One region of the Vibrio olivae genome, then DNA from elsewhere that is predicted to be linked to it. Evidence: predicted binding sites of a transcription regulator. Region 1 holds the regulator's gene; each other region holds the start of a gene.
What was found. The regulator CRP, encoded in region 1, controls carbon source genes, mostly activating them, when cyclic AMP is high. The targets are predictions, from matches to a motif close to TGTGANNNNNNTCACA.
Positions count from the first base shown of each region.

Region 1 (5,839 bases):
GGCAAAGTGATGGTGCTCAAAACAAGCCGATTTTTGTTTTATTTCACGGGTTAGAAGGCTGTTTTTACAGTCCGTATGCCAATGGGTTAATGCACGCCTTCGCCGAGGAAGGTTGGCTAGCGGTAATGATGCATTTTCGAGGCTGCAGCGGTAAGCCCAATCGTCTTGCCCGCGCTTACCATTCCGGGGAAGTGGAAGATGCGCGATTATTCTTAGAGTACCTCCACCAGCTCTTTCCTCAGCAGCGTAAAGTCGCCGCAGGCATTTCGCTTGGTGGCAACATGCTCGCCAACTATCTAGCTAACTACGCCACCACACCACTTTTAGATGCAGCAACGCTCATCTCTGCACCGTTGGATCTCTCCGCCTGTTCTCAACAGATGGAAGTGGGCTTTTCTAAGGTTTATCGCACTTATTTATTGCGCTCAATGAAAAGCAATGCCTTACGCAAACATCAGCTGCTCAAAGGTGAATTGGGTGTAACCTATCAAAGCATCAAGCGCGTTACTCGCATGTTTGAGTTTGATGATTTGATTACCGCCCCGCTGCATGGCTTTAATGACGCTCAAGATTACTATCAGAAGTGCTCAGGCATCCATCGCCTCAAAGACATCACCCTGCCCACTCAAATCATTCACGCTAAAGACGATCCTTTTATGACCGATGCCGTGATTCCTAAGTTTGTCCTACCCGAGAATATCGACTATCGCTTGTTTGACCATGGCGGTCATGTCGGCTTTGTTTCAGGTAGTGCTTTCAAACCGCGATTTTGGCTTGAGGATACACTCCCCGCTTACTATCGCAGTTTAAAGACGGCATAATAGAACTCGACGGGTTACTTATCATAAAAGAACGAGGTATTTATGATTGTTCCATGGCAAGACATCGCGCCAGAAACATTGGATAACTTAATTCGTGAGTTTGTTCTGCGGGAAGGGACTGATTACGGCAGTTCCGAAGTCTCTCTTGACCGTAAAATAGAGCAGGTCAAACATCAACTTAGAACCAACCAAGCGGTAGTGGTTTATTCAGAGCTGCACGAATCAGTTGATATTCAAGTTAAAAATAAATTCTAGCACTTCATTTTGGCCGTTTTTACGCGTCTCATTTCATTTACAGAATACCATTCGATGACATGCGATAACTTCGTGCTATAGTGGCTGGGTTAAAAATCACCCAGCGACTTATCGTCGCCGACACTTGGTGGCTTTCAGGAAGGTATTCAATTAGACAAGGTTTGTCATGTCAGCAAAACATCCGATCATTGCGGTAACGGGCTCTTCCGGTGCCGGTACAACCACAACTTCAGAAGCGTTTCGCAAAATGTTCAATATGATGAACATTAAACCCGCTTGGGTTGAAGGTGATAGCTTCCACCGTTTTACGCGTCCGGAAATGGACGTTGAAATTCGTAAAGCGCGCGAACAGGGGCGTCATATCAGCTACTTTGGTCCTGCGGCGAATGATTTCGAAGCCTTAGCGGAGTTCTTTCGTAAATACGGCCATGAAGGTGTTGGACAAATCCGCCGCTATTTACATACTTTTGATGAAGCCGTCCCATACAACCAAATGCCGGGCACCTTTACTCCCTGGCAAGAACTCCCTAGTGATACCGATGTCTTATTCTACGAAGGCTTGCACGGTGGTGTGGTAGATGGTGACGTGAATGTCTCGCAGCACGTCGATTTTTTGATTGGCATGGTGCCGATAGTCAACTTAGAGTGGATTCAGAAATTTGTCCGCGATACACGCGATCGAGGTCACTCGCGTGAAGCTGTGATGGATTCCATCGTACGCTCGATGGATGACTACCTTAACTACATTACTCCGCAGTTTTCACGAACCCATATCAACTTCCAACGCGTTCCCACAGTCGACACCTCCAACCCACTTAATGCCAAAGGGATTCCAAGTTTGGACGAAAGTTTCGTCGTCATTCGCCTCAGAGGGATTAAAAATGTTGACTATCCGTACTTACTTGCGATGATTGATGGGTCGTTTATGTCGCGTCATAACACCATCGTGGTGCCTGGCGGTAAGATGAGTTTTGCCATGGAGTTGATCGTTAGACCTCTCCTACAGCAGCTCATAGAGACAGGAAAGATAGGGTAATTTTTCCTACATTTGGTGATTACTTTTCATACCGTGATCATGTGCACATTTTTGCGTAGATTTATCGGTGTATGACCCGATTAAAATCAAGAAATCGTTTTCTAAAAAGGATACTATTTCTTACCGAAACACAAGATAGCTTGCAGCATTGTTAAAGTGCTCTTATTCTAGGAAGCTCGTATTAAAAGCTTCGCTACAATATGGAAAAGAAGCAAGCGTACCCTGCAGAGGAAGTGAGATATTATGGTTCTAGGTAAACCTCAAACCGACCCAACATTAGAGTGGTTTCTTTCACACTGTCATATTCATAAATACCCTTCAAAGAGCACGCTGATTCATGCGGGCGAAAAAGCAGAGACCTTGTACTACATCGTTAAAGGTTCTGTTGCGGTATTAATCAAAGATGAAGAAGGTAAAGAGATGATTCTCTCTTACCTAAACCAAGGTGACTTCATCGGTGAGCTTGGCTTGTTTGAAGAAGGCCAAGAGCGTACCGCTTGGGTTCGTGCAAAATCACCATGTGAAGTGGCAGAAATTTCATTCAAAAAATTCCGTCAGTTGATTCAAGTGAATCCGGACATCCTAATGCGCCTATCAGCGCAAATGGCAAGCCGCTTACAAGTGACAAGCCAAAAAGTTGGTGACCTAGCATTCCTTGACGTGACTGGTCGCATCGCGCAAACGCTACTTAACCTAGCAAAACAGCCAGATGCAATGACTCACCCTGACGGTATGCAAATTAAGATCACTCGCCAAGAGATCGGCCAAATTGTTGGTTGTTCACGTGAGACCGTTGGTCGTATCTTGAAAATGCTTGAAGAGCAAAACTTGATTTCAGCGCACGGTAAAACCATCGTGGTTTACGGTACTCGCTAAGCAATTTGCTGTCAGAAAAAGCCACCGCTCAGGTGGCTTTTGTGTTTCTAAGCATTGGTAAGCCTGCTAGCAGAGATCTTGATTCAACTGCTGAGCCACACTGAGCAACTCTTGCTTGGTATTTTCAATATCTTCAATGTGATGGTGAACCGTCCGTGAATTCAAAGTCATATACGGAATCGTAATCACCGCTAACACGTCCCCTTGCACCCCAATGATTGGGACACTGATGTTGGTTACCCCGGAGATCTGGGGGCTATCCCCCACGTAATAACCTTGCTGTTGAGTCCCTTCAACATGGCTAAGCGCATGCGCGATTTCTTCTTCAGTCGCATCAACACGGCTTAACACTTGCTGACGTTGCTGCTCAGAGCTAAAGCTTAAGTAAACAATACCGGAGCCTGAGGAGCAAATGTCGATTTTTGAGCCTAAACGCAAACCAAAGCCCATTTTATAAGGGCTTTCTTCGCGAGCAATCACCACCATTTCACCGTTTTTATAACTGCTCAAATGGCAAGATTGATTCACTTTGCTGCACAACTCTTCCATCAGCGGCGCGGCGCGCTTTAGTAGTTGTGATGTTGGTGGATGTTGATTCGACAACGCAAACATTTTTAAGGTTAACGAGTAGCCTGAGCTCCAAGCATCAAACTCAATGTATTGCCTTTCTACTAATACCGACAGCATTCGAAAGATCTCGTTCACGCTGCGATTTAGACTGTCAGCAATCTGCTTTTTAGTTAAAGGCTCGCCATGGGCTGCCAGCAATTCAAGAATATCGAGCCCTTTCTCTAAGGCAGGCGCGCGATACTCAGTCTTTTTACTCGGTTCCATAGATAGGTTCGTTTGACAAATGTTGGCTTAGATTACACTACTCTTTGCCTGCAATCATTCCTGCAGGCTTGAATAACAAGCAAAAAAACAAATAACCCCAATCGAAATTGGGGCTATAAACAAAGTGTTATTCACGTTTCATTGATTACTTAATCAGTCCCATCAACTCAGGCAGCGTCATCGAAATTGCTGGAATATAGGTAACCAGCATTAACACGCCAAAGATAACGATGAAAAACGGTAGTAAGGTTTTAATCACTGCATCAATACTGATACCACTCACCTTACAGCCGGTAAACAGTATCGGCCCAACGGGCGGTGTGATCGTACCAAGCGATAAGTTGAATACCAACAAAATACCAAACTGCACGGGATCCATGCCTAACCCCATACAAATGGGTAGGAAGATGGGTGTAAAGATCAATACGGCTGGGGTTGGGTCCATAAAGGTACCGATAAACAACAGCACAATATTGATGATCAGTAAGATGATGATTGGGTTGTCGGTCAGCGACAATAAGAAATCCGCAATCATGCCTGGAATTTGCGTGAACGCCATTACCCACGACATAATCGAAGAGGTTGCCAGCATGAAAATCACAATCGCCGACATTTTCGCAGTTTGTAAAAAGATATTTGGCAAAGTGCGAAAATCTAGGGAACGATAACATAGGCTCAAGAATAAGGCGTACACCACGGCAATCGCTGAAGCTTCGGTTGCAGTAAATATTCCCCCCAATATCCCACCAATGACCACGATGATCAGTGATAAACTTGGAATCGCTTCCAATGAGACTTTGATACACTCTGCCAACGTCATTCGATTTTTGGCGATGTACCCGCGGCGTTTTGCCATGATACCCGCGACAATCATCACGCCCAATCCCCATAAAATACCGGGAATGTAACCGCCCATAAATAGAGCCGAGACAGAGACACTACCTGCAACCGTTGCATAGACGATTAAGGTATTGCTTGGTGGAATTAACATTCCGGTAGGCGCTGACGCGATATTCACCGCGGTACTATACGCTTTGTCATAGCCTTCTTTTTGCTGAATCGGTGACATGATCCCGCCGACTGCCGCCGCAGAAGCAACACCAGAGCCACTGATCGACCCAAACAACATGTTTGAAACCACATTGGTTTGCGCTAAAGAGCCCGGGAAGAAACCACTAACAATCTTTGAAAAGTTAATAAGCCGTATCGCGATGCCCCCGTTATTCATAATATTGCCAGCCAGAATAAAGAAGGGAATCGCCAATAAAGCAAATGAGTCAAGGCCAACAAACATGCGCTGCGCAGAGGTTACCATCGCACCTTGCGCAGGCAAGATCATCATCATGGCCGCAAAAGAAGAAATACCCACACTAATCGCGATTGGCGCGCCAATGACTAAAAAGAACACCACACCACAAAACATGATTAAGGCAGCTGTTAAAGCAATGTCCATACCCTACCCCTAGTTCACCGTTGAAGAACGCAATTGCTTCCAACGCGAGAACAGCTGCAATTCATTATGTAAAAAGTAAAACACCATCAAACCGCCACTGATTGGAATCGCGGCATAAATAGCCCCCATTGGAATTTGCAGTGCAGAGTCCAACTGCCACATTTGTCGAACGGCGCTGTTGTAGCCCCCCACCAGCATAATTGCCAGAGCGAAAACGACCGTGGTCAATTCAATAAACATTTCGACAATCACTTGCGCTTTGGCAGAGAACTTTTCTTTCACGAACGAAATCGCCATGTGCTCTTTCAACCCAAACACGTACGCACTACCAATCAGCACTAACCAAATAAACAGGTAGCGCGACATCACTTCACTAACGGCACTAGGACTATTAAACAGGTATCGCACTACGACTTGGTAAGTCACCAGAACGGTCATCGCCGCAACAATGGCAATGCATGTACTCGCAACCAGCTTATCGAGCCAACGCTTGAGCATAGACACGACACCAAGTAGGCCACTTTGATCATTGTTCAACATAACTTCTTAACCTTTATCAGGCCG
Region 1 covers NZ_JBHMEP010000010.1:16,926-22,764, reverse strand. The annotation lists gene ACFFUV_RS19765 (hydrolase) at 1-821, shown strand, start outside; gene ACFFUV_RS19760 (YheU family protein) at 864-1,076, shown strand; gene ACFFUV_RS19755 (phosphoribulokinase) at 1,243-2,112, shown strand; gene crp (cAMP-activated global transcriptional regulator CRP) at 2,356-2,988, shown strand; gene ACFFUV_RS19745 (IclR family transcriptional regulator) at 3,055-3,822, opposite strand; gene ACFFUV_RS19740 (TRAP transporter large permease) at 3,968-5,275, opposite strand; gene ACFFUV_RS19735 (TRAP transporter small permease) at 5,285-5,815, opposite strand.

Region 2 (5,839 bases), on a different contig from region 1:
ATAAGTGGGTTGCTTTCTTGTAGGTATAGCAGCAACACGGTCAGAACGGCTCATCGCTCTTCACTGCCCGCTTCCAAATAAAAAACGCCCCACCGAAGTGGAGCGCTTCAAAAAGCTTTAAAGCTAAACTTTATTCAGTTAAGAATTAAGCTTGACCTTTAACTTCTTTAAGACCGCGTTCTTGAAATAACAGCAGAGCGCGCTCACCTAACGCTTTTTCGAATAAAAAATACCCCGCTAAAGCGGGGTATTTAAAAGAACTATAAAGCGAAGCTAATATTAAGCTTGGCCTTTAACTTCTTTAAGACCGTTGAAAGGAGCGCGCTCACCTAGAGCTTCCTCGATACGGATAAGTTGGTTGTACTTAGCAACACGGTCAGAACGGCTCATAGAACCTGTTTTGATTTGACCAGCAGCTGTACCTACCGCTAGATCAGCGATAGTTGCATCTTCAGTTTCGCCAGAACGGTGAGAGATTACTGCTGTGTAACCTGCATCTTTAGCCATCTTGATTGCAGCTAGAGTCTCAGTTAGAGAACCGATTTGGTTGAACTTGATAAGGATAGAGTTAGCAACACCTTTCTCGATACCTTCTTTCAGGATCTTAGTGTTAGTAACAAATAGATCATCACCAACTAGCTGGATTTTACCACCTAGAAGTTCAGTTTGGTGTTTGAAGCCATCCCAATCTGACTCGTCAAGACCATCTTCGATAGAAACGATTGGGTATTGGTTCGCTAGATCTTGTAGGTAGAAGTTAAATTCTTCAGAAGTGAAGATTTTGCCTTCGCCTTTCATGTTGTAGTTACCAGCTTCTTTGTCGTAGAACTCAGATGCTGCACAGTCCATCGCTAGAGTCACGTCTTTACCAAGTACGTAGCCTGCAGATTCAACAGCTTCTTTGATTGCCGCTAGTGCTGCAGCGTTCGATTCTAGGTTAGGAGCGAAACCACCTTCGTCACCAACTGCAGTGCTTAGGCCTTTACCTTTAAGTACTTTAGCTAGGTTGTGGAATACTTCTGCACCGATACGTAGTGCTTCTTTAAGAGTTTTTGCACCAACAGGTTGGATCATGAACTCTTGGATATCTACGTTGTTGTCAGCGTGCTCACCACCGTTGATGATGTTCATCATTGGTAGAGGCATAGAGAATTGACCTGGAGTGCCGTTTAGCTCAGCGATGTGCTCATATAGAGGCATGCCTTTCGCAGCAGCAGCAGCTTTTGCGTTTGCTAGAGAAACAGCTAGGATTGCGTTCGCACCGAATTTAGATTTGTTATCAGTACCGTCTAGGTCGATCATCACTTGGTCGACGTCAGCTTGAGCTTTTGCATCTTTGCCAACAAGTGCTTCAGCGATTGGGCCATTTACAGCTTCAATTGCTTTAAGAACACCTTTACCTAGGAAACGTGATTTGTCACCGTCACGTAGCTCAAGAGCTTCGCGAGAACCAGTAGAAGCGCCAGATGGAGCTGCCGCCATACCAACGAAACCGCCTTCTAGGTGTACTTCAGCTTCAACAGTTGGGTTACCACGTGAGTCGATGATTTCACGACCTAGAACTTTAACGATCTTAGACATTAATGTTTCCTCTCGTTTCAATATAAATGTCAAAATTAAAGGGCAGTAGCACATCTTCAGCTACTGCCCGTATCCTTTTATTTCTCTTCGCTACGTTGATATTCACCCGCGGCTTTAATGAAGCCGGCAAACAGTGGGTGACCGTCACGAGGCGTTGAGGTGAACTCTGGGTGGAACTGAGCCGCAACAAACCATGGATGATCCGGGTTTTCAATCATTTCTACCAGTTTCTTATCTGCTGATAGACCAGAAACCTTCAGACCTGCCTTTTCAATTTGTGGGCGAAGAACATTGTTCACTTCATAACGATGACGATGACGTTCATGAATTGTATCGCTACCGTATAGTTCACGAGCTTTCGTGCCTTTTTCTAGGTGACATAATTGCGAACCTAGACGCATTGTACCACCAAGATCTGACGTTTCAGTGCGCTCTTCTACGTTACCTTCGCTGTCGATCCATTCTGTAATCAAACCAACAACCGGGTACTTGGTGCCTTTGTTAAATTCTGTTGAGTGTGCGTCTTCCATACCGGCGACATTACGCGCATATTCAATTAACGCAACTTGCATACCTAAGCAAATACCTAAATATGGAATCTTATTTTCACGTGCGTATTGAGCCGCACGGATTTTACCTTCGATACCACGATCACCGAAGCCACCAGGTACTAGGATAGCATCCAAACCTTCTAAAAGGTCAATACCTCGGGTTTCTATATCCTGAGAATCAACGTATTTAATATTCACGCTTAAACGGTTTTTTAGACCTGCATGTTTTAATGCTTCGTTAACTGACTTATAGGCGTCTGGTAATTCAATATATTTACCAACCATGCCAATCGTCACTTCGCCCGTCGGGTTCGCTTCTTCGTAGATAACTTGTTCCCACTCAGACAAATCCGCCTCTGGTGCATTGATGCCAAAACGGTTACAAACCAGATCATCCAATCCCTGAGAGCGGATCAATGAAGGAATCTTGTAGATAGAATCTACATCTTTCATTGAAATAACGGCCTTTTCTGACACGTTACAGAACAGAGCAATCTTCTTACGCTCATTGGCAGGAATCACACGATCACTACGACAAACGAGAATGTCAGGCTGAATACCAATCGAAAGCAACTCTTTTACTGAGTGTTGCGTTGGTTTGGTTTTCACTTCACCTGCAGCCGCCAAGTAAGGTACCAGCGTTAGGTGCATAAACATAGCGCGTTCACGGCCAATTTCTACGGCAAGTTGTCGAATCGCTTCCATAAATGGCAATGACTCGATATCACCTACGGTACCACCAATTTCAACGATAGCGACATCATGACCTTCAGCACCTTCAATCACGCGATCTTTGATCGAGTTAGTGATATGAGGAATCACCTGAATAGTGGCGCCTAGGTAGTCACCACGACGCTCTTTACGAAGAACGTCTGCATAAACACGACCCGCTGTGAAGTTGTTACGCTTGGACATTTTGGTACGAATAAAACGTTCGTAGTGGCCAAGGTCTAGGTCAGTTTCAGCGCCGTCTTCGGTTACAAAAACTTCACCATGTTGAGTTGGGCTCATTGTGCCTGGGTCAACGTTGATGTAAGGGTCTAGTTTCATGATGGTCACTTTCAGACCACGAGCTTCTAGAATCGCTGCCAGTGATGCAGCTGCAATACCTTTACCTAGAGAGGATACGACCCCGCCAGTAACAAAAATATAGTTTGTCGTCATGTTTAACCTGAAATTGGTTGAATGAGGGAAATGGATTTCTTCTGGACGGGAGAAAATTGTACCAGAAGCCCTTAACCGCCACAACGTGAAATATATCACACCTGTGTTTTTATTTTTTGCTTCAAATCAATCCCAGCGATGAGAATGGTAGAACCTTTGAATGACAGCGCATTCTTACGCGTCATTGCTAAACCTCTTAGGTTTCGCTGGTCGATTTCTCTTGCTGTTTGACTTGCTGCCAAAACTGTTCCAGTTCATCTAATGTGAACGCATTCAGAGGACGGTTATTCTGGCGAGCAAGTTGCTCAACCTGCCTAAATCGACGTTCAAATTTGACATTTGCCTTGGTTAACGCACTTTCTGGATTTTTTCCCAAATGACGCGTCATGTTGACCACAGCAAACAATAAATCGCCCAGTTCGAGCTCCAAAGCATGTTCATCGACCGGTACCATCAACGCCTCTTGCTGTACTTCTTCAATTTCTTCATGGACTTTATCAATCACCGGCCCTAATGTGTCCCAGTCAAAGCCAAATTGAGCACATTTCTTTTGTATTTTATTGGCGCGCATCAATGCTGGAAGCGAGTTTGGTACTGAGTCTAGAATACTTTGCGTTGTTTCGCCTCTTTGCGCTTTTTCCTGCGCTTTTTGATTTTCCCAATTCTCTTTTAGCTCCGCATCACTGCTAAAATTGGCACCACCAAAGACATGAGGATGGCGTCGAGTCAGCTTTTCATTCACGGTGTCAACGACGTCACTAAAATCAAATAGCCCTTGCTCATTAGCCAGTTGGCTGTAGAAAATCACCTGGAACAGTAAGTCCCCAAGCTCTTCTTTTAAATTTGACCAATCTTGCTTATGAATCGCGTCCACCACTTCATACGTTTCTTCAATAGTGTGTGGAACGACCGATTCAAAGGTCTGCTTTACATCCCAAGGACAACCGTTCTCAGGGTCACGCAGTTGACGCATAATGCGCTCTAAATCTTCTATTGGGTGGCTCATCGTTTTTCCTTCCTCTAAATAAAAAAGGTGAGCAGTACTCCCACTCACCTTTTCGCTCACTGTCTATGATTTTATCGGCACTTGAAACCCGTTTACGTGAGGCGTTTTACCGTCATCACATCACGAATCTGTTCAACCCGTTTGGATATTCTTGGCAGAACTTCGACGTTACTAACTTCAAGGTCAAAATCCATGATCGTCATTTGTCGGCGATAATCAATTCGGCTCTTCATACTGGCAATTTTGATTTTCTCATTGGCCAGCAAGGTTGTGATGTCTTTGAGTAATCCGCCCCGCTCCATCGCTTCCACACGCATGGTTAAGATGTAAGATCCTACAAAGCCACTGCCCCAGACCGTATCGATGATTCGCTCTGGCGCATGATGGCGTAGTTCATCCAACTGCTCACAATCCGAGCGGTGCACCGAAATACCACGCCCTTGAGTGATATAGCCACTAATCTCATCACCAGGAATCGGCTGACAGCAGCGTGCAAGGTGTGTCATCAGGTTATCAACCCCTTCCACCACAACGGCATCTTTTTTCGGACGGCTGGTTACACGGTGCTCAGCTTCTTGCAGTTTTTCCAGCGCTTGCTGATCTTCTTCTTCTGCGGTTGGCTTATTCACTAATGCGTTAATGTGATTGATGATTTGGTTGATTCGTAAATCACCGCTACCGACACCAACGAAGAGTTCATCCGCTGAGTTGACATTAAAACGCTTCAAGGCATATTGCTCAGCGTCTTTGAGTGTCGCGCCAATTTTTGCCAGTTCACTCTCTAGAATTTCTCGACCAGCTTCTAGGTTTTTCTCCCGGCTTTGCTTGCGGAACCAAGCATTAATCTTGGCTCGAGCTCGGCCTGAGTGCACAAAGCCCAATGATGGGTTCAACCAATCACGGGATGGGTTTGGCTCTTTAGAGGTGATGATCTCGACCTGATCCCCCATGTGCAATTTGTGGGTAAACGGAACAATCCGCCCACCAACTTTGGCACCGATGCACCGATGACCGACTTCAGAGTGAATGTGATAGGCAAAGTCGAGTGGCGTTGCCCCCATCGGTAAGTCAACCACATCACCGCGCGGCGTAAAGGCATAGACGCGATCATCAAACACTTGGCTACGTAACTCATCGAGCATTTCGCCAGAATCGGACATCTCTTCTTGCCAATCAAGCAGTTTGCGTAGCCATGTAATTTTCTCATCATATCCACTACGACTGCTTGCCCCTTCCTTGTATTTCCAGTGAGCGGCCACACCAAGCTCAGATTCTTCATGCATCTGCTTGGTACGAATCTGGATTTCAATGGTTTTTCCTTCAGGGCCAAGAATCACCGTGTGAATCGACTGATAACCGTTTGGCTTAGGATTGGCGACATAATCGTCAAACTCACTGGGCATATGCTTGAACTGAGTATGCACGACACCGAGCGCCGCGTAGCAGTCTTGTAGTTTATCCGCGATGATTCGCACTGCACGCACATCAAAGAGCTCATCAAAAGCGAGGTTCTTTTTCTGCATTTTGCGCCAAATAC
Region 2 covers NZ_JBHMEP010000001.1:2,092,080-2,097,918, forward strand. The annotation lists gene eno (phosphopyruvate hydratase) at 280-1,581, opposite strand; gene pyrG (CTP synthase) at 1,659-3,296, opposite strand; gene mazG (nucleoside triphosphate pyrophosphohydrolase) at 3,493-4,302, opposite strand; gene relA (GTP diphosphokinase) at 4,395-5,839, opposite strand, start outside.
Region 2: pyrG (CTP synthase) is a predicted target of CRP. The motif match lies at 3,381-3,396, and genes of this name have one in related genera.

Region 3 (5,839 bases), on a different contig from region 1:
AAAAATTCAGCGTGGTTACTCTCAATTGCATGATATCGATGCGCTTGCCGAGGAAGTTAAACTCTCTCCGCGTCAACTGACAAATAGCATCAAAAAATACACCGGCATGAGCTTTAACCAATATCTCCATTACACACGGGCTTGCCGTGCATTATCAGCCATTCTCTATACCGAACAGTCAATTACCGACATCGCGTTTGATGTTGGCTACCAAGATAGCAACTACTTTTCGACCAAGTTTAAACAAGTCTTTCATACCACGCCGCGTGATGCTCGGCTGAAAGGAGAGACGCAGCCAGCGCTGCGTTAGACATAAAAAAGCCAAGCATGATGCTTGGCTTTTAGTTACGAATCAGCGATTACGCTTGGCCACGCCGACGACGCCATAAGCCAACGCTCGCAAGGCTCAGAATCAAGCCCAAACCAAATGAACCGACCTCTTCTTCCTCATCTGGGTCGCTATCACTAAAGCGCAATTCCAACACCGCGGGATCGTGGTCTGATGCTCGGAATTGATCACGGTATTTAGGAAATCCATCCCCCTTGTAATCATCGCTGTAGTCAAACACCGTAGATTCCGCCGCATTGATATGCCAATCCCCTGCATCAACCACAAATGCCTCTAAACTTGGGCTGATCAACAAGTGATCCAGTGTGCCGACTTCGTCATTGTATGAATAACTCCAACTGTCATCATGGAAGAGCTCAACCGCATTAATGTAGCCGTAGTTTTGGCTGATGACAGCACCTTCGTCACCAAACTGCTCTTGGCCATCGATCGAAGTATTGCGCGCTGCGCGAATCTCTTTACCATATTTTTCAGCGCTATAATCGGTAAGCACCAAAATAGGGTCTTCTTTGGCATAAGCGTTCATATCGCCAAGTAGCACCTTGTAACCATCGATATTCGCCAGTGCATCACCTAACGCCACCGCCCCTGCGACACGGAAGTTCTCACATGAGCCTTGGAAGTCGGGATCCTCCCCTCCTTGTCCGCCTTCACTTTCCGGCGCGGCATCTTCCCAACAGGTTGAACCTTTGGATTTTAGGTGATTCACCGCCACGGTGATGGTTTGGCTTCCATCAGCCAAGGTAAAGCTTGGGGCAAGCGTGTCACGTTGGTAGTTAACGCCATCTTCGATAACATCGCCATCGCTATCCACCACGGCGGGCGCATGCTGCTCAGGCATTGCAATCACACGAGATTGACTTAAGCTCACCACGCTACTGCGATAAATCACGCCAACAGAAATCGCATCCGTACCAACAGAGTCCTCCTCGTTGGTCACCCCATCGCCATTTGAGTCAACCGCCACGAATTGATATTGCTTCTCAGGGTCATCAATCACAGCGTTCAATTGCTCAACTAGCTGACGAATCGCCCCGCTGTCACCAAAGCCGTTATTTTCAATTTCCATCAAGCCGACAATATCAGCATCAAGCGCGGCAATCGCCGCCACGATCTTGGCTTGTTGCACTTCAAACTCTTCGTAACTTTCCGCTCCGCGATTACTACCAAACTGGTTGCTGTCTCCACCAAATGGCGAATTAAAGTAGTTAAGAACATTGAAGCTGGCAATGCGTAAATCGCCGTCATCGGACACGTTCGGCGCCTCTGTACGCGGTGAGTTATGCACAAAATGACTGCTATCCAATTGATTGGTCACAATCAAACGATACTCATCATAGCTATATGAAATCACACCTTCAGCACCCACCAAGGTATCATCAACACGGATATAATCTTCTGTCGAACCATCTTGATCGGCATCGGTTAACCCGAAATCTGGGTAGTAAGGAATGGTGGCGTTAGACGTTCTTTGGTCGGACTCAACAAACAGGCGACGATCGGCATTATCTGCACTCGCCTGCAACGACTCAGCAGAACCGGCTGCAAAGTGCTGGTTTGGTTGATAGTTCAGCTGACCTTGCGCGACCACCATATTATTGCGGCTGGCGTCATAGTCGTAGCTGAAGGTTCGAGTGACACGCATGTCCAAGCTTTGTGGTAATGAAACCAACATGCCTTCGTAGCGTTCGAGCGTATCGGCAAAGCTTTGATCGCTCTCTATCACCTCGATGGGTTGAGCTTGTGGCGCAGATTGCTGAGACTCAACAACCCACTGATTGTTACCAACCGACAGTTGAGTCAGGTTGTAGTATTCTTGCACCTGACCTTTCGCGCACACCACATCACCAGGCTCGAGATCGGAGGTGGTTTGCCCGGTGTATACAAACAAGCCTTCAGAAGTCAAAGGGTTGCCGTCATCCGACAAAGCCTGCAGGTAGAAACCACGAGTCAGTCCCGTCGTTACCGCACTCACCACGCCTTCGACAAAATATTCTTCATCCGTAATGTAAACACCATCAGGAATCAAAGGCGACGTAGCGCCTTCACCTTGAATGTCTTGAATCGCGGTAAAGCTTGGCGCACTGCCATCGAGCGTACAGGTAAAGGCTTCCAGTGCTTCCACGTCATCGAGTGAGCCCAAACCATCAATATTATTTTGTGCTAGGCTCGCCCACTGTGAGGCATTAAACACTGGGGTAGGTGTCAATGCATCATGATAGCGGACTAAGGTTTGATTCTCCCCCCAGCTCTCGTCGCTATCGACCACACCCACCACATCAACCAGCTCATCATTAAGGTACAAACCAATGGCATCATTGCCGTTAAAATTGGCTACTGAGTTGTCTTGTAAATCGGTGACGGCCAAAATATCACTATTGGCACCTGAGTGAGCAATGACATACACATCGCCAGCGGAGATCGTAACACTCTCTAACGAAGTGGCAGCTTGCCAAGTGCCACCATTTGACTGACGAGCAATGGAATAGCCATTTAGCGTTACGGTTTCGCTGCCAGTATTGGCAATCTCGACTGCTTTATTGTAGCTTGAGCCTTCCACATATTGTGAGATAACAATCTCGGCGTGGGCCGACATTGCCATCATTGAGCCGATGGCCGTAGCCAACACGCTCTTAGTTCGTTTACTTTCCATAAGTCCCTCATCACCTTTTCAGCTTTGTTGTTGTGATTACTGAAAAGGCCTTCCATGTCTCAATGTTGTTATTTGCAACCTAGTGTTGCGCGTACAGTGTTCAAGTTTTTTGTGCAAATTCAAACCATTCACCCAGCCTATCGAGAGATAAATCTCATACAAAGGACAGATATTTATAGATTGCGCATGATTTCAACAAACAAAGTAAGATAGGAAAAAGACATTAATATTACGCATTGATTTAAATAAACTTTTTTACTAGATATCAAATTTTAGATATAAAAAAACCTTCGCTATATGCGAAGGTTTTTAGAAGTTTATTGATGGAATTAGCAATTAGGTACGAGAAACAAAACCAATCGCTTTAAATACTTGCTCGAGGGTCTTATTTGCTTCTGCAGACGCCTTTTCTGCGCCGGCTTTCATTACTGAATCGAGGTAGGCGCGGTCATCACGAATACGTCGATATTCCGCTTGTACCGGCTCAAGCATCGCGACCAAAGCCTCACCCACATCTTTCTTAAACGGACCGTACATTTCTACGCCTTGATACTTAGCTTCAATCTCAGCAAAGCTCATATTGGTCGCTGCAGCGTACAACCCCATCAAGTTCGAAATGCCCGCTTTGTTTTCAATATCGTGAGCAATACGTGGCGGAGTTTCAGTATCAGTTTGTGCTTTATTGATTTTCTTGAGGATCGATTTCGGATCTTCAAGCAACGTAATCACGTTCTTACGGTTATCATCCGATTTCGACATTTTCTTGGTCGCATCTTGTAAGCTCATGACACGCGCATTCACTTGAGGAATGTAAGGCTCAGGCACGGTAAAAATCGGCTGCTCTGGGCTATAAATATTATTAAAGCGTGTTGCAATATCGCGAGCCAATTCAAGATGTTGCTTCTGATCACTTCCCACCGGTACTTGGTTGGCTTGATACAGTAAAATATCGGCCGCCATCAATACAGGGTAATCAAATAAACCGACATTCACATCATTCGCATAACGGGCAGATTTATCTTTAAACTGGGTCATGCGATTGAGTTCACCCATTTGGGTATAACAGTTAAGAAGCCAACCTAGTTGAGCATGCTCTGGGACGTGTGACTGAACAAATAGCGTGCTCTTTTTAGGATCAACACCAACCGCAAGACAGATCGCCAGCGCATCTAATGTTGCTTCATGCAGCGCTTGCGGATCTTGGCGAACCGTAATTGCGTGCAGGTCAACAACGCAGTAGTGGCAGTCGTAGTCATCTTGCATTTGTTGCCATTGACGTAGAGCACCCAAGTAGTTACCAATACTTAGTTCACCAGAGGGTTGAACACCACTCAATACGATGGGTTTGCTCATGAGAATGATTCCTTTGACTTCTTAATAGTTAAATGAAAACCGCACATGCTTTGTGCGGCTTTAGCAGTGTACTCATTGATGAGTATTTTACTAGCCCTTTTCAGCCATTTATGCTGATACAGGCACAAGCTCGAGCAACTGCGCGATGTTGTCAGCCACAAAGCTCGGCTCAGATTGGGCGATCGGTTCACCATGGTTGTAGCCGTAGGTTAAGCCGAATGAGGCACAGCCTGCGTTTTTCGCCGCAAGAATATCGTTCTTAGAGTCCCCAACCATCAACATTTGCTGCGCCGTTAATTGATGCTTTTCTAATAACCAATTCAGCGCCACAGGATTTGGCTTTTTCTCAGCAAATGCGTCACCGCCTAATACATCGCTAAACAAATGCGCTATACCATGCTGAGCCAAAATATCAGGCACAAACTGTGACGGCTTATTCGTGACCACCGCGAGAGTATACCCCGCTTGATGCAGAGTATTCAGTGTTGAAGCCACATTGGCGTATAGGTGGCTAAGCTTGTGTTCGGTTTCAGCGTAATATTGGTCAAACAGCTGACGCGCCTGCGCTCTGAGTTCATCGCTCAAGCTTGGATCAACCGTCAGGCTCTGACTTAACGCGCGGCCAATAAGGATATCGGCTCCGTTGCCAACGTAGTCACGTACTTGGTCTTCACTCACCGCTGGGTACCCCAACTGTTGAGCGGCTTTGTCAGCAGCGACCGCAAGGTCTGGCACGCTGTCGAGTAAAGTACCATCAAGATCGAAAGCAATTAGCTTTATCTGGTCTAAATTTGGGCTCAAAATGGTTTCCTAATTAAGGGAGTATCGTTACTGAACATCTGAGAGCTGCGCGCGCATCTCATCAATCACGGCTGTGTAGTCCGGTTGACCAAAGATGGCCGAACCAGCGACAAACATATCCGCGCCCGCTTCGGCGATTTCCCGAATGTTGTCAACTTTAACACCACCGTCAATTTCCAAACGAATATCACGCCCTGAAGCGTCAATGAGTTTACGAACGGCACGCAGTTTATCCAACGTATGGGGAATAAAGGATTGGCCACCAAAACCAGGATTCACGGACATCAATAAAATCATATCGACTTTATCAAGAATATAATCAAGGCAACTTAATGGTGTGGCCGGATTTAAGACCACGCCCGCTTTACAGCCATGCTCTTTAATCAGTTGTAGAGTGCGATCGACATGTTCAGAGGCTTCGACGTGAAACGTGATCATTGAAGCGCCCGCTTTGGCAAAATCAGGAATAATGCGGTCAACCGGCTTTACCATCAAATGCACGTCAATCGGCGCAGTAATGCCGTAGTTGCGTAGCGCCTTACAGATTGGGGCACCAAACGTTAGGTTAGGCACATAATGGTTATCCATTACGTCAAAATGCACCACATCGGCGCCAGCCGCGAGGACATTTTCAACCTCTTCACCTAAGCGTGCAAAGTCGGCGGATAAAATGGATGGAGCAA
Region 3 covers NZ_JBHMEP010000005.1:182,575-188,413, reverse strand. The annotation lists gene ACFFUV_RS16030 (helix-turn-helix domain-containing protein) at 1-310, shown strand, start outside; gene ACFFUV_RS16025 (ExeM/NucH family extracellular endonuclease) at 360-3,002, opposite strand; gene trpS (tryptophan--tRNA ligase) at 3,339-4,355, opposite strand; gene ACFFUV_RS16015 (phosphoglycolate phosphatase) at 4,464-5,156, opposite strand; gene rpe (ribulose-phosphate 3-epimerase) at 5,184-5,839, opposite strand, start outside.
Region 3: ACFFUV_RS16025 (ExeM/NucH family extracellular endonuclease) is a predicted target of CRP. The motif match lies at 3,144-3,159, and genes of this name have one in related genera.

Region 4 (5,839 bases), on a different contig from region 1:
AACTGTAAAACACTTGGTGGGCTTGTTCATCATTTTCCGCTAATAATAGAGCAATTCGGTTTTGACTCAACCGGGTAAGAAGATCCCGAGTTTGGCAAAGCGAGTGCGCCAGCTCTGTGCAGATCTCGAGTACTTTGTTGTTGCTGTGCTTAATGACGATAACCGAATGACTGGCTTTAGACATCGCCGTTTTATGCAGAACTAATTGCTCCCACCAATAGGTTTCTGACACCATTTGACTGAGCTGTTGCTCGGGATCAAATTCATGCTGACGGCGAACTCGATTAATTAACTTGCGCGCACGCTGTTCCATTTGACGCTTTGAGGTCCGCGCTTTGTCAGTGCCTACCCGCAACGTTTGTTCACGTTGCATTTGCAGTGAGAATTGACGGTATTTTTTGAACGCGACGAGTGCCGCCTGATAGTGACCAATTTCTTCTGCCACCAAGGATTGCTGATAGCAAATCTGTGACAGCAATTCGCCATTATCAAACTCAGAGGCAGAGACCTCGGCCAACATCAGTAGCTCTGAAGCCTTTTGAGGATTTTTACGCAGCAGTTCCAGGCGAGCTCGGCTGATATAGGAATGCGACTTCATCCATGATAAATCATGTTTTTCGGCAAGCTCTTGCGCTTTTTGAGTGGCTTGCTCTGCTTCTTTGATACGCTCTAGCCCGAGCAACGCTAAGCCGCGAAAGTCCCAGATTTCTGCATGCCAAGTTTTATCATCATGATAGCGCAAAGCTTCTGCTGCACCATCAAGCACCGACAACATATCAACGAACTGATGGAGTAAGTAGTGATCCCATGCCAGCAGAATCCGCGCTTTGCCTTCGAGGTAATTAATCCGCATATTATTGGCGACAATCACCGCTAATTCATGCGTTGAACGCGCGAGTTGATATTCATTGGTCATTCGCCACACATTGCCCAAACCAATTAAGCTTTCTATTTGAATTTCGGTTTCGTCGGTGAGGGCAGACTGCTCAAGGGCATTAATCCAAAATTGTTGCGCGGAATAGTATTGGGCTTGCCCCCAATAATGGAGAGCGTGAATATGAAGAATTTCCGGGACATAATCATCGGTATCAAGGCCACTTAACTTTGAATAAGCGTCTTTGATTGACTTGAGACCTTTGCGGTAATCCATCAAGTGCCAGTAACATAAGGAAATAACGATAAGGGCACGGATTCCCCCTTTGGGGTATAACATTGTGTTGGCATCTTCAACGCATTGCTGAGCTTCAATTAAAACCGCTCGTGGATCACTTTCCACTTGTTGTTTTAGCTGTTTCAACTTGGTGTCTAGCGAGCGTTGGCTTTTGTCCAAATCAGGTCCTTACGTTGTGCGGCAACTTAATTCCTAAGTATTATAAGAATAGGCGAGACTACAACTCTAGCAAAATACGCAAAACACCTGACTTTTAATGGTCAACTTCACATTTATTCTGTCTCTAAGCCAGTAAATCCTTAAGTGTCAGAGGTTTTGTCGTTAATCCTAGCTGTTGAGCAGCGGTTTCACCTTCTTTACTTTGGTAGCAAAGGTTGTGCCAAGCTCGGAAGATATCGAGTAAAGGAAGCAAGCCTCCAGGACGTAATTTACGGCGGGGTTCGTTGATGAAGTCTTCAAAAAGAGATTGAAACCGTTGTTGGTAGGATTCCATGCTGCGCAAACTGGCTCGAGTTAACCATTGCTCAGGTTTGTCGTTGTCGCCTGCTAAATAGCAAATGCCTTTTGATGCCGCCTCTTGATTCGCGATCGCCCATCGATCACGCCACCAACCCATATGGACAATATCAATTTTGTCGAAATAGAGCTGAGTACGCCACTGTGTGTCCTCTTCAACATACATAAGATCCACATTATGGTGCTGAATACGAGGTAAACATACACTCAGCGCAGCAGAGCGTAGAAGGGGATCTTGCGGAAGATAAATCGACACACGTTTATCACTCTGACAGAGATCGAGTACATGTAAAAAGTGAGCATAAGAGGTATAAGGTGCTCGAATCAATGCCCCTTTGGAGGGGTAGTGAAATTGCGTCAAGTTACCAATCGGGTCTTCAACGTTACCTCGTGCAAGAATCGTTTGGTATTGGCGGTCAATGCGCTCATGCAGCGCTGGAATATTTTTCATCGGAGCTGAATGGGCTTCCGGCGAATATTGCGGTGAGACAAAACGAGCAGGTGAATGGAAAGGGTCATGGTCAATGGGCCCAACTGGCTTTTCATTGGCTGAGTAGTTCACGTGTTGGCATAGCACATAACCGGATGGCGCGTCACCGGTCACCATCCATACAACACCGTTATTACTTTTGGGTTGTAACGGGATATAGTGCGAGGCTAATTCATAGTGTTGCGCGTGATTGACCCATCGAGCATCAAAGATTGCTAACTTGCGCCGGCAACGACTGGCGATGTGATCAAGGTGGTCGTAAAACGTCTTGGGATTGATGTTGAGACGCCGACATATTTCACGGACGGAATAGCTCATAAATAGCAAGCCAAGCAGCGACTCCTGAAAGTCGAGCTTATTATTTACGCCGGACCACTTATCGACAAATGTTGATTGACAAGCTTTACAGCGATAGCGCTGACGATCGCCACTGTAACCAAAAGCATGGTAGAGGTGTTTATGAATGTGCACCGAAAAACCGACGTTTTCACATTGTTGGTTACGACAGGCTGGCAGCCCGTCACTGTGTAACTTTCTGAGGCGAGTCAGCTCTGTTTCAACGTCATAGTTATTAAGTAAAGGGGGGAATGCGCCGCATTCACGGCAAACCATCGCCGGACGCTTTGGGTTTGCATGTTGCACAATGTAACCCTGTGCATCGCTCAAGCCAAAGTTGTCACACGCCAATGTTTTACAAAAGTTGAGTTGTAACCCGTCTGCGTCCGCAGGCAGCTGTCCGTTTGGCACAATCTCCCCCTTATTCATTGTGTTACCCAATCCGTGGTAACGTTATGAGCGTTATAAATTAATCGCTGTTTCCAGCGCGACTTTCATCATATCGTTGAATGATTTTTGACGTTCTTCAGAGCTTAACTTTTCACCGCGGATGATGTGATCAGAGACCGTTAAAATGGTTAAGGCTTTAGCGCCGAGATCCGCGGCAACGCCATAGATGCCCGCCGCTTCCATATCCACGCCCAAGATGCCAAGTTTGTTCATTTTTTCGAACAGGTCGGCTTCCGGTGTATAGAACAGATCCGCAGAGAAGACGTTACCGACTTTTACGGGGACATCTTGCGCACGCGCTTGCTGTACCGCTGTTTCAAGCAGGCCAAAGTCTGCCAGTGCGGCAAAATCATGGTCATTGAAACGAATACGATTGACTTTCGAGTCGGTTGAGGCGCCCATGCCAATGACAACATCCATTAGATTGACGTCATCACGCACTGCGCCACAACTGCCGACACGAATAACATTCTTTACACCGTATTCAGCAATGAGTTCATGAACATAAATACAGCATGATGGAATGCCCATACCATGGCCCATCACTGACACTTTCTTACCCTGATAGGTGCCTGTGAAACCAAACATGTTTCTCACATCACACACTTGTTTAACATCTTGCAAGAAGGTGTCTGCAATATATTTTGCACGTAATGGATCTCCGGGCATCAAAACGGTTTCTGCGAAATCACCGGGTTGTGCATTAATGTGAGGGGTTGCCATAGTGGATACTCCAAAATAGTTACTATGTTTACTTTTTCTGTTGAGATACAGAACACGATTTAGAGACGATTCTATTCTGTAAATCCGGCTATCCATGAGATGTTAGTCACAAAAATCTCGGGTATTCGTTATTTTTAATCGCTTGATAACGATTTATGTTGAAAGCGGTAAAGCAATCGTTTTGCTGTTTAAATGACAGGGCAGTGATCGTTTTTCATTTAATGCTGTACAAGTTAAAAACTTGTATAAGTTTTGCTGATTGTGCTAATACTTATACAGAAAACATTTTTGTATAACTTGGGTGGCAGATAATGGATTCACAAATTTTGGTTGGTATCAGTTCATGTGTACTAGGTGAAAAAGTTCGTTTTGACTCTGGTCACAAAGCCAGTGCATTCGTCAATAAGGAGTTATCGCCTTATCTTGAGTTTGTGTCGGTGTGTCCAGAGGTGGGGATCGGTCTACCGGTTCCTCGCCCGACGATTCGGCTCATCTCCGATCAGGAAAGGGTGGCGTTGGTTGAAACGAAAGATGCCAGTAAGGATTATACCGACGCGATGGTTGACTTTGCGCATCATAAAGTCGACGAGCTATCGCAAACCAACCTTTGTGGCTACATCGTATGTGCCAAGTCTCCTTCTTGTGGCATGGAGCGAGTCAAAGTATATGGTAACAACCATGCAGAAAAAACCGGCGTGGGCCTGTATACGCAAGTGATGTTGGAGCGTATGCCGTGGTTGCCTGTTGAAGAAGATGGTCGGCTTAATGATCCCGTGCTTAAAGAGAATTTTATTACACGTATTTTTTGTCTTTATGACTTTTATCAGTCCATGGGGGATGAACCGACTCGGGGGAAAATTATTGATTTTCACTCGCGTTATAAGCTGACACTGATGGCTCATCACCCAGATTCTTATCGTGAGTTGGGTAGGCTGGTTGCACGTATTGCTGACTACGACATCAAGGAGTTTGTGCAACATTATCGCCTTGGTTTAATGCAGGCAATGGCGCACCGAGCTACACGAAAGAATAACACCAACGTATTGATGCACCTGCAAGGCTACTTCAAGCGTGTATTGAATAAACAGCAGAAAGCCGAGCTTAGAAAGGTCATTGATGACTACCGTGTTGGGCTGATTCCATTACTGGCACCGCTTACCCTGATAAAGCATTACTTAAATTCATACCCTGATGGCTATTTAGAGCAACAAAAGTACTTCCAACCTTATCCTGAGGAGCTGCGTTTACGCTATGGATTATAAATCTTCGAACGTTGAAAAGTGGTATGCGATTCGAGAAGTTTCTGAGATGACAGGGGTTAAGCCTGTTACCTTAAGAGCTTGGCAGCGACGCTATAACTTGATACACCCGCACCGCACTGAAAAAGGGCATCGGCTATACAGCCAAGCCCATATTGACCATATTCGCTTGATTCAAAGTTGGCTTGCAAAAGGAGTGGCGATTGGTAAGGTCAAAGAACTGATTGTTGGCAATCAGCCGCTGCATGCTGAGTTGGAAGCATCGCAGGTGCAGCGAGAAAGCATTGATACGTTACTCAATGCGTTGGCTCAGCTTCAGCTTGCCAAAGTGAAGGCCATGATTCGAGGTATTTTAAAAGAGTACCCGATAGCCATGATCGAAGCCCGTTTGGTGGATCCCATCATCCAGTCGCTAAGCCAAGTTAAAAAGCCGCAGCGCTCGTTGCAGATGGGCCTGTTCCAGTCGGCGATGATTACGGCATTGAGTGCGATTCTCGAATCAGAAAATAAAGCGGCGCATAAAGGGGGCTGCTTAGTTGTAAATTGTGAGGCCTCGGGTTGTATTGGCGCATGGATATGGGCGATTTCGATTGCTGGTCAAGGGTATACCGTGACCATGCTCGATGGCGTGACCGACTTGAGTGGATTGGTCACCCACGCCAGTTTAGATAATCAATGGCTGGCTATTTATGCCAATCATACGTTACCTGCCACGCAGAAAAATGCGCTCAAGCAGTTAGGTATTCAATTGGGTGAGCGATTGATGCTATCACCTTTGCTCAACGCCTTTGACAAGTCACAGGAGCCCGTATGAATTTGGTATGGTTACGGCGCGATTTACGCGTCGAAGACAATCGAGCTCTATATGAAGCATTGCAGACACATCAACCAGTA
Region 4 covers NZ_JBHMEP010000002.1:484,709-490,547, forward strand. The annotation lists gene ACFFUV_RS12005 (hypothetical protein) at 1-1,330, opposite strand, end outside; gene ACFFUV_RS12010 (transposase) at 1,455-2,924, opposite strand; gene deoD (purine-nucleoside phosphorylase) at 2,976-3,686, opposite strand; gene ACFFUV_RS12020 (YbgA family protein) at 3,998-4,948, shown strand; gene ACFFUV_RS12025 (MerR family transcriptional regulator) at 4,938-5,759, shown strand; gene phrB (deoxyribodipyrimidine photo-lyase) at 5,756-5,839, shown strand, end outside.
Region 4: deoD (purine-nucleoside phosphorylase) is a predicted target of CRP. The motif match lies at 3,782-3,797, and genes of this name have one in related genera.